DNA from 2 places in the Streptomyces sp. NPDC003284 genome. Region 2 is predicted to be linked to the other one. Evidence: riboswitches for the same ligand, from Rfam matches in the RefSeq annotation. Region 2 holds a riboswitch; the other holds the start of a gene.
The links. A riboswitch is a leader RNA that binds a small molecule or an ion and turns the genes downstream of it on or off. The one in region 2 is predicted to bind S-adenosylmethionine.

Region 1: it holds a riboswitch for S-adenosylmethionine, as region 2 does, so the genes downstream of both, ACWDYF_RS06000 (aminotransferase class V-fold PLP-dependent enzyme) here and thrC (threonine synthase) in region 2, are expected to answer to the same signal.

What each region holds. Positions count from the first base shown of each region.
Region 1 is NZ_JBSFSI010000002.1:559,179-563,382, forward strand. Features, by position in the region: gene qcrB (cytochrome bc1 complex cytochrome b subunit) at 1-591, shown strand, start outside; gene trpD (anthranilate phosphoribosyltransferase) at 753-1,817, shown strand; SAM riboswitch class IV at 1,922-2,038, shown strand; gene ACWDYF_RS06000 (aminotransferase class V-fold PLP-dependent enzyme) at 2,223-3,584, shown strand; gene ACWDYF_RS06005 (Lrp/AsnC family transcriptional regulator) at 3,621-3,902, opposite strand; gene ACWDYF_RS06010 (rhomboid family intramembrane serine protease) at 3,899-4,204, opposite strand, start outside.
Region 2 is NZ_JBSFSI010000005.1:400,706-404,909, forward strand. Features, by position in the region: gene ACWDYF_RS14145 (MoaD/ThiS family protein) at 212-487, opposite strand; gene thrC (threonine synthase) at 484-1,770, opposite strand; SAM riboswitch class I at 1,788-1,949, opposite strand; gene ACWDYF_RS14155 (glucosyl-3-phosphoglycerate synthase) at 2,133-3,077, shown strand; gene ACWDYF_RS14160 (hypothetical protein) at 3,112-3,819, opposite strand; gene ACWDYF_RS14165 (alpha,alpha-trehalose-phosphate synthase (UDP-forming)) at 3,995-4,204, shown strand, end outside.

The sequences.
Region 1 (4,204 bases), on a different contig from region 2:
CTCATCGCCCTCGCGGTGTACCCGTTCATCGAGTCCTGGGTCACCGGCGACAAGCGCGAGCACCACATCCTGGACCGCCCGCGCAACGTCCCGACCCGCACCGCGTTCGGCGCCGCGTGGATCGCCTGGTACTTCGTGCTGCTGGTCGGCGGTGGAAACGACCTGTGGGCCACCCACTTCCACCTGTCGATCAACGCCATCACCTGGTTCGTGCGGATCGCGTTCTTCGTGGTCCCGGTCATCACCTTCGTGATCACCAAGCGGATCTGCCTCGGCCTCCAGCGCCGGGACAAGGAGAAGGTGCTGCACGGCCGCGAGTCCGGCATCATCAAGCGCCTGCCGCACGGTGAGTTCATCGAGGTCCACGAGCCGCTCAGCCAGGAGCAGCTGTACACCCTCACCGCCCACCACCAGTACGAGCCGGCCGAGATCGGCCCGACGGTGGACGAGAACGGTGTCGAGCGCAAGGTCGGCGGTACGGAGAAGCTGCGCGCCAAGCTCAGCAACGCGTACTACGGCGAGGACAGCCAGATCTCGAAGCCGACCGTCGAGGAGTACAAGGAGATCACGAGCGGCCACGGCCACCACTGATCACTGACCCCTGAGCGTCGCCACGCCAGGCCGGAGGGCCCCGTCCGAACCCCGGACGGGGCCCTTCGCCGTCCTCCGGGCTGGATAGGGTGGACGGTGATACGACACCCCCCGTCCCATGGCCCGGAACACCGGCCGGGACACCGGATCAGGAGCGGCTTATGAGCGCTGTGACCCCCGCTGGAGGCGACACCGCGGCGGGCCGTTCCTGGCCCGTCCTGCTGAACGGCCTGCTGGACCGCCGAGACCTCACCGCCGACGACACCGCCTGGGCCATGGACCGGATCATGGGCGGCGAGGCGACCGACGCCCAGATCGCCGGGTTCGCGGTGGCGCTGCGCGCCAAGGGCGCCACCGTCGCGGAGATCACCGGCCTGGTGCGCACGATGTACGAGCACGCCAAGGTGATCCAGGTGCCCGGCGCCACCGTCGACATCGTCGGCACCGGCGGCGACGGCGCCAAGACGGTGAACATCTCCACCATGTCCTCGATCGTCGTGGCGGGCACCGGCGCCAAGGTCGTCAAGCACGGCAACCGGGCCGCGTCCTCCGCCTCCGGCGCCTCCGACGTGCTGGAGAAGCTGGGCGTGAACCTCGATCTGACGCCGCGCCGGGTCGCCGAGGTCGCCGAGGAGGCCGGGATCACCTTCTGCTTCGCGGTGAAGTTCCACCCGGCGCTGCGCCATGTGGGCGCGGCCCGCGGCCAGCTGGGCATCCGCACGGTGTTCAACCTGCTGGGCCCGCTGACCAACCCGGCCCAGGTGAAGGCGCAGGCGGTCGGTGTGGCCGTGGCCCACGAGGCGCCCATCGTGGCGGGCGTCTTCGCCGAGCGCGGCAACTCCTCCCTGGTCTTCCGGGGCGACGACGGCCTGGACGAGCTGACCACCACGGCCACCTCGCGGGTCTGGGTGGTGCACGAGGGCACGGTCACCGAGGAGCGCTTCGACCCCCGCGACGTCGGCCTCGACCTGGTGCCGGTGGAGGCGCTGCGCGGCGCCGACGCCTCCTACAACGCGGAGGTGGCCCGCCGCCTGCTGGACGGCGAGCACGGTCCCGTACGGGACGCGGTGCTGCTGAACTCGGCGGCTGCCCTGGTCGCCCTGGAGCCGGGCTCCGGGACGCTGGCGGAGCGGATCAGGGCCGGTATGGCGCGGGCCGCCGAGTCGATCGACTCCGGGGCGGCCCGGGGCACGCTGGAGCGCTGGGTGGCCGCCAGCAACGCCTGAGCGCCCCCACGGTGCGCGTCCGCACGCGGTGAGGTGACGCGGGGCGCGGTCCACGATCCGGACCGCGCCTTGCGCACAGAAGATCGTGTGGCAGGATGGCACCAGGTCATGAGTGACAGCCATGTGGCCCCGGCCGGCTGTCCGGCAACCCTCCGTCCGTGGCGGGGTGCCCCGGGTGAAGACCAGGTCGTAGGCAGCGAGGTCTACGGCAAGCGCGGACCCCTCGCGCGCTTCCCGGGGAAGTGCGGGGCCAGGGGTCCTGGTCGGTCGAGGGAGCCTTCCGTGAGCAAGCGAATGCGTTAGGGCGTCGAGCCCCGCCTCCGCACACCCACTTCACCCTTCCGCGCCGGTGCCCCGTGCCGGGCTCGCGCGGTCGGTTCACCCTGCCTTCACGGGAGTTCCCCCATGTCTGTCTCCACCGCTGCCGCCGACCAGTCCGTCTGTGCCCCGCTGCCCGTTCTGGGCCGGGATGTCACCGTGCCGCTCGTCACCGGCGGCGAAGTCACCTACGCCGCCCTCGACTACGCGGCCAGCGCCCCCGCGCTCCAGCGGGTCTGGGACGACGTGGCCGCCTACGCGCCGTACTACGGCAGCGTGCACCGCGGCGCCGGCTACCTCTCCCAGCTCTCCACCGACCTGTTCGAGAACGCCCGCCGCACCGTCGCCGAGTTCCTGGACTGCCGCGCGGACGACCAGGTGGTGTTCACCCGGTCCACCACCGACTCGCTGAACCTGCTGGCCCGGGTGGTCCCGGCCGACTGCCGGGTGTTCGTCTTCGAGACCGAGCACCACGCCTCGCTGCTGCCCTGGCGCGACGCCCAGGTGACCTATCTGAACGCCCCGCGCACCCCGGAGCAGGCCGTGGCCACGCTGGAGCGGGCGCTGGCCGACCGCGAGCCCTACGGCCCGGCCCTGGTCTGCGTCACCGGCGCCTCCAACGTCACCGGCGAACTGTGGCCGGTACGGGAACTGGCCGCCGCCGCCCACGCGCACGGCGCCCGGATCGTGCTGGACGCCGCCCAGCTCGCCCCGCACCACCCGGTGTCCGTCAAGGACCTCGACGTCGACTGGATCGCCTTCTCCGGGCACAAGCTGTACGCCCCCTTCGGCTCCGGCGTGCTGGCCGGACGCGCCGACTGGCTGCGCGAGGCCGAGCCCTACCTCGCGGGCGGCGGCGCCAGCCGCCGGGTGTCCCGCCGCACCGACGGGGGAGTGGACGTGGAGTGGCACGACAGCGCCGCCCGCCACGAGGCCGGCTCGCCCAACGTCATCGGCGCCTACTCCATCGCGGCGGCCTGCAAGGCGCTGACCGAGGCCGGGTTCGACACGCTGGTCGCCCGCGAGCAGCACCTCATCGACAGGGTCCGCGAGGGCCTGGCCGCGGTCCCGCAGGTGCGGGTGCTCTCCCTGTTCGGGGACGACGCCCCGCGGGTCGGTGTGATCTCGTTCGTCGTCGAGGGCTGGAACAGCTCGCACTTCGCCGCCGCGCTCTCCGCCGAGTACGGCATCGGCGTGCGCGACGGGCTCTTCTGCGCCCACCCGCTGGTGCGCACCCTGCTCGGCAGCGACCCGCAGACCCAGGGCGAGTGCGGTGCCCCCGAGGCCGCGCCCGGCGAGAAGTCCCTCAACGCGATCCGCGTCAGCTTCGGCGCGGGCACCCCCGACGAGCACGTGGAGCGCTTCGTGACGGCGGTGCGCGAGCTGGTCAGCGACGGTGCCAAGTGGCGCTACCGCACGGAGGACGGCCGCTGCGTCCCGGCGGTGTGAGGCGCGCGGCCCCGGAGGCGGCAGACCGGCCGGAGGTCAGGAGTCCAGACCGATGGCGAACGCCGCCTCCAGGTCGTGCTGCGAGTACGTACGGAACGCCACGTGCGTGTCCGTCGCCTCCACCCCGGGGATCTTGCTGATCCGGCCCGGGATGATCTCCGCCAGGTCCTCGTGCCGGCCCACCCGCACCATGGCGATCAGGTCGTAGGTGCCGGTGACGGAGAAGACCTCGCTGACGCTCTCCAGCGAGGCGATCCGCTCGGCGATCTCGGGGATCCGGTCCACGCTGGTCTTGATGAGGACGATCGCGGTGATCACGGCTGGTTCTCTCCCTCGGGGGCCGGAGCGGGGCTGACCTTCACTCTAGCCGTGCGCCCGTGGGCGGCCCACGCGCAGCCGAAGCCGAGGCCGAAGCCGATGACATGGGCCAGGTACGCCACGCCCGGCCCGTCGCCTGCCCGGCCCGCGGCCAGCCACTGGAGGGCCGCCCAGAAGGGCAGCACCACCCAGGCGGGCAGGCGCAGCGGCAGGAAGAACAGGAACGGCAGCAGGCTCGTCACCCGGGCCCGCGGGAACAGGTACAGGAAGGCGCCGAGCACCGCCGAGATCGCCCCCGACGC
Region 2 (4,204 bases):
CCATAAACACCGCAAAAGCCGCAAAATACCCGCGGATTTTGGCTGTTTCTCATCGGCGGGCGGCAGAAATCAAGGGGCGCTCGACCGGGAGATCCGGGGCGCCTTCCCCAACTCTACCGCGCTCAATCACATGGAATTGCCCCCTCCGCTTCTCCCGCGGAGGGGGCAATTCACCGGATACTCCGATCACCGTCATTACCGACGGTAATGATCAGCCGCCGGCGACCGCCGGGATGATCGAGACGCCCGCGCCGTCCGGGGTGGCCGTCTCCAGGCCCTGCTCGAAACGGACGTCGTCGTCGTTGACGTAGACGTTGACGAAGCGGCGCAGCTTGCCCTGGTCGTCCAGGACGCGCGCGGCGATGCCCGTGTGGTTCTTCTCCAGGTCGGAGATGACCTCGGCGAGGGTGGCGCCGTCGGCGCTCACCTCGGCCCGCCCGCCGGTGTAGGTGCGCAGGATGGTGGGGATGCGAACGGTCACGCTCATGCGAGGCCAGCCTCTCGGAAGGAGTCCAGGGTGGGGCGGATGGTGGCGGTCAGACCGGTGCCGGCCACCGCGTCGAGGGTCTTGAGGCCGTCGCCGGTGTTGAGCACGACGGTGGTCTTCGACGGGTCGAGCAGACCGCTCTCGACGAGCTTCCTGGTGACGCCGACCGTCACCCCGCCCGCGGTCTCCGCGAAGATGCCCTCGGTGCGGGCCAGCAGCTTGATCGCGTCGACGACCTGCTCGTCCGTCACGTCCTCCACCGCGCCGCCGGTGCGGCGCGCGATGTCCAGGACGTAGGGGCCGTCGGCCGGGTTGCCGATGGCGAGGGACTTGGCGATGGTGTCCGGCTTCTGCGGGCGCACCACGTCGTGTCCGGCCTTGAAGGCGGTGGAGACCGGCGAGCAGCCCTCGGCCTGGGCGCCGAAGATCTTGTACGGCTTGTCCTCGACCAGGCCGAGCGCGATCAGCTCGCGCAGGCCCTTGTCGACCTTGGTGAGCTGGGAGCCGGAGGCGATCGGGACGACGATCTGGTCGGGCAGCCGCCAGCCGAGCTGCTCACAGATCTCGTACGCCAGCGTCTTGGAGCCCTCGGCGTAGTACGGCCGCAGGTTGACGTTGACGAAGCCCCAGCCCTCGCCGGCCGGGTCGCCGATCAGCTCGGAGCAGAAGCGGTTCACATCGTCGTAGTTGCCCTCGATGCCGACGAGTTCGCCGCCGTAGATCGCGGCCATGACGACCTTGCCCTGCTCCAGGTCGTGCGGGATGAACACGCAGGAGCGCAGTCCGGCGCGGGCGGCGGCGGCGCCGACGGCACCGGCCAGGTTGCCGGTGGAGGAGCAGGACAGGGTGGTGAAGCCGAAGGCGCGGGCGGCCTCCAGCGCCTGGGCGACGACGCGGTCCTTGAAGGAGTGCGTCGGGTTGCCGGAGTCGTCCTTGACGAACAGCTTGCCGGGGTCGACGCCGAGTTCGGCGGCGAGGCGGTCGGCCTGGACCAGCTTGGTCCAGCCGGGGTTGATGTTCGGCTTGCCGGCCACGTCGGCGGGGACGGGCAGCAGCGGGGCGTAGCGCCAGATGTTCGCGGGGCCCGCTTCGATCCGCCCGCGCAGTTCCTCGGTGTCGTAGCCCGAGAAGTCGTAGGCGATCTCCAGCGGGCCGAAACACTCCTCGCAGGCGAAGACCGGGCCGAGCGGCACGCGGTGACCGCACTCGCGGCAGCTGAGCGCCGCGGCGGGGCCGAGGTCGACGGTGGAGTCGGTGCTGGTGGCAACTGTCTGCACAGCCATGGAGGCGAGGCCCTTTCTCCTCATCTTCCCCACGACGCATCTCGCCGTGAGACGGAATTGGCACCTTCCCGAGCCGGGAGCCTCGCGGTGGCGACCGCGCGACGGCGATCGGTACGAGACCGGCTGGAGGGTTGCCGGGGCTTCATCGGGCCGTGTCCCTCTGCCCCTCTGGATGAGCGGTATTCGATTGTGGGTCGCGGCGACCCCGGCATGCGACGGTCGTCCGCGTTGTTCAAGACTGTAACCGACGGCCAGGACAGCGAGAGACCGTCGTCCGAACCGCGAGACAGATCACACGATGATGTGATCCGGTCCGTACCGCAGGCCGCAGCGAGCCGCGCAGGAGTGAGGAGCCACCGACCGTGCTGGAAGAAGTCGAGCGCTGGCTGAGGACACGTTCCTGGTCCGTCGCCGACCGGCCGCTCCCCGGCGTCCTGGCCGCCAAACGCGCGAGCGGCGCCACGGTCAGCGTGGTGCTGCCCGCGCTGAACGAGGAGGAGACGGTCGGGGACATCGTCGCCGTGATCCGCCGCGAGCTGATGACGCGGGTGCCGCTGGTCGACGAACTCGTCGTGGTCGACTCGGGCTCCACCGACCGTACCTCGCGGGTGGCCGCCGCGGCGGGCGCGCGGGTGGTGCACCGCGACACCATCCTGCCGCGCATCCCCGCCGTGCCCGGCAAGGGCGAGGTGCTGTGGCGCTCGCTGCTGGTGACCCGCGGGGACGTCGTCTGCTTCGTCGACGCCGATCTGCGCGAGTTCTCCGCCGACTTCGTCACCGGGATCGTCGGCCCGCTGCTGACCGACCCCGGCGTCCAGCTGGTCAAGGCCATGTACGACCGGCCGCTGGGCACCGCCGCCGGGCAGGGCGGCCGGGTCACCGAGCTGATGGCCCGGCCGCTGCTGAACATGCACTGGCCGCAGCTGGCCGGTTTTGTGCAGCCGCTGGGCGGCGAGTACGCGGCCCGCCGCTCCCTGCTCGAACAGCTGCCGTTCCCGGTCGGCTACGGCGTCGAGCTGGGCATGCTCGTGGACGCGCTGCACCTGGTCGGCCTGGACGCGCTGGCCCAGGTCGACGTCGGTGAGCGCCTCCACCGCCACCAGGACGGGCAGGCGCTCGGCCGGATGTCCGCCGCGATCTACCGCACCGCCCAGCTCCGGCTGGCCCGCGGCCATCTGGTGCGCCCCTCGCTCACGCAGTTCGAGCGCGGCGCGGACGGCTTCGAGCCGCGCACGTACTCCGTCGACACCGAGGAACGGCCGCCGATGAGCGAGATCGCGGAGTACGCGGCCCGGCGGGTCGCCTGACCGGCGGCCCGCCGCCGCGCCGGGCCCGGTCCCGTCAGCCGGCCACGCCGTCGGACCAGCGCCAGCGGCCCGCGCCGTCCTGCGCGCAGGTCAGGTACTCGCCGCCCTTGCCGTAGGTGCTCATGCCGTGGTGCCGCGCGGCGCAGAACTGGCCGTCGGCGTAGCAGTTGCCGGCCGGGCTGGTGAGGGCGCACGCCTTGCTGCCGCCGCCGCTGTTCCCGCCGCCGCTGCCGCCGGTCGTGCCGCCACCGCTCGTGCCGCCGCTGCCGCCGCCGGAGGCGGTCTTCGCCGGGGCCGGGGTGTGCAGCAGCTCACCGGCGCAGTCGCGGCCGTCGCGCGCCACGGTGAACGTCACGGCGCCGCCGTCGGCGCGCTGCTCGCAGACCTTCTCGGCGGCGCCCCAGGAGGAGGCGCTCCGGCCGGTGCCCTGGAGGTGGACGGCGTAGCGCAGGCCGCTCGCCCGCGCCGCGGCGACGGCCGTGCCGACGCCGGAACCGGTGTAGTCGCGCAGGGTGGCGGCCGGGGCCGGAGTGGCGGACGCGGCGGGCCGCGGGCTCGCCGGCTCCGTCGCCGGTTCCCCGGACGGCTCCGGGGCGGCGCTGGTGGCCGCCGCGGCGGCCGTGGCCGGTGCCGGGTGCGCCGCCCCCGTCCCGGAGTCGTCGTCGCAGCCGGCCAGCGCCAGCACACCGGCGGCGAGCAGCGCCGCGGTGCCGGCGATCCGGCGCACGCGCAGAAGTCGCATGGAACCCCACCCCTCACAGACCGTCCCGCGCACGGCACGGGACGGAGATCACTGACATGCACCGCACATCTTCCGGGTCTTCACAGTTCCTTTACAAGTCGGCGGGCGGCGAAATCCGCACCGGCCCGCCGCCGCGCACGTTTGAGCGATCGGGGGCCGGGCTAGGTTGAGGACCATGGCTGCAACGCACGGTGCCGAGGTGCTGGTCGCGTCCAATCGCGGACCCGTTTCGTACGAGCTGGGCGAGGACGGTTCGCTGCACGCGAGACGCGGCGGCGGCGGACTCGTCTCCGGTCTGTCCGCGATCGGCCCGGACGCGGGCGCGGTGTGGGTGTGCGCCGCGCTCGGCGACGCCGACCGCGAGGCCGTACGGCGCTACGAGGAC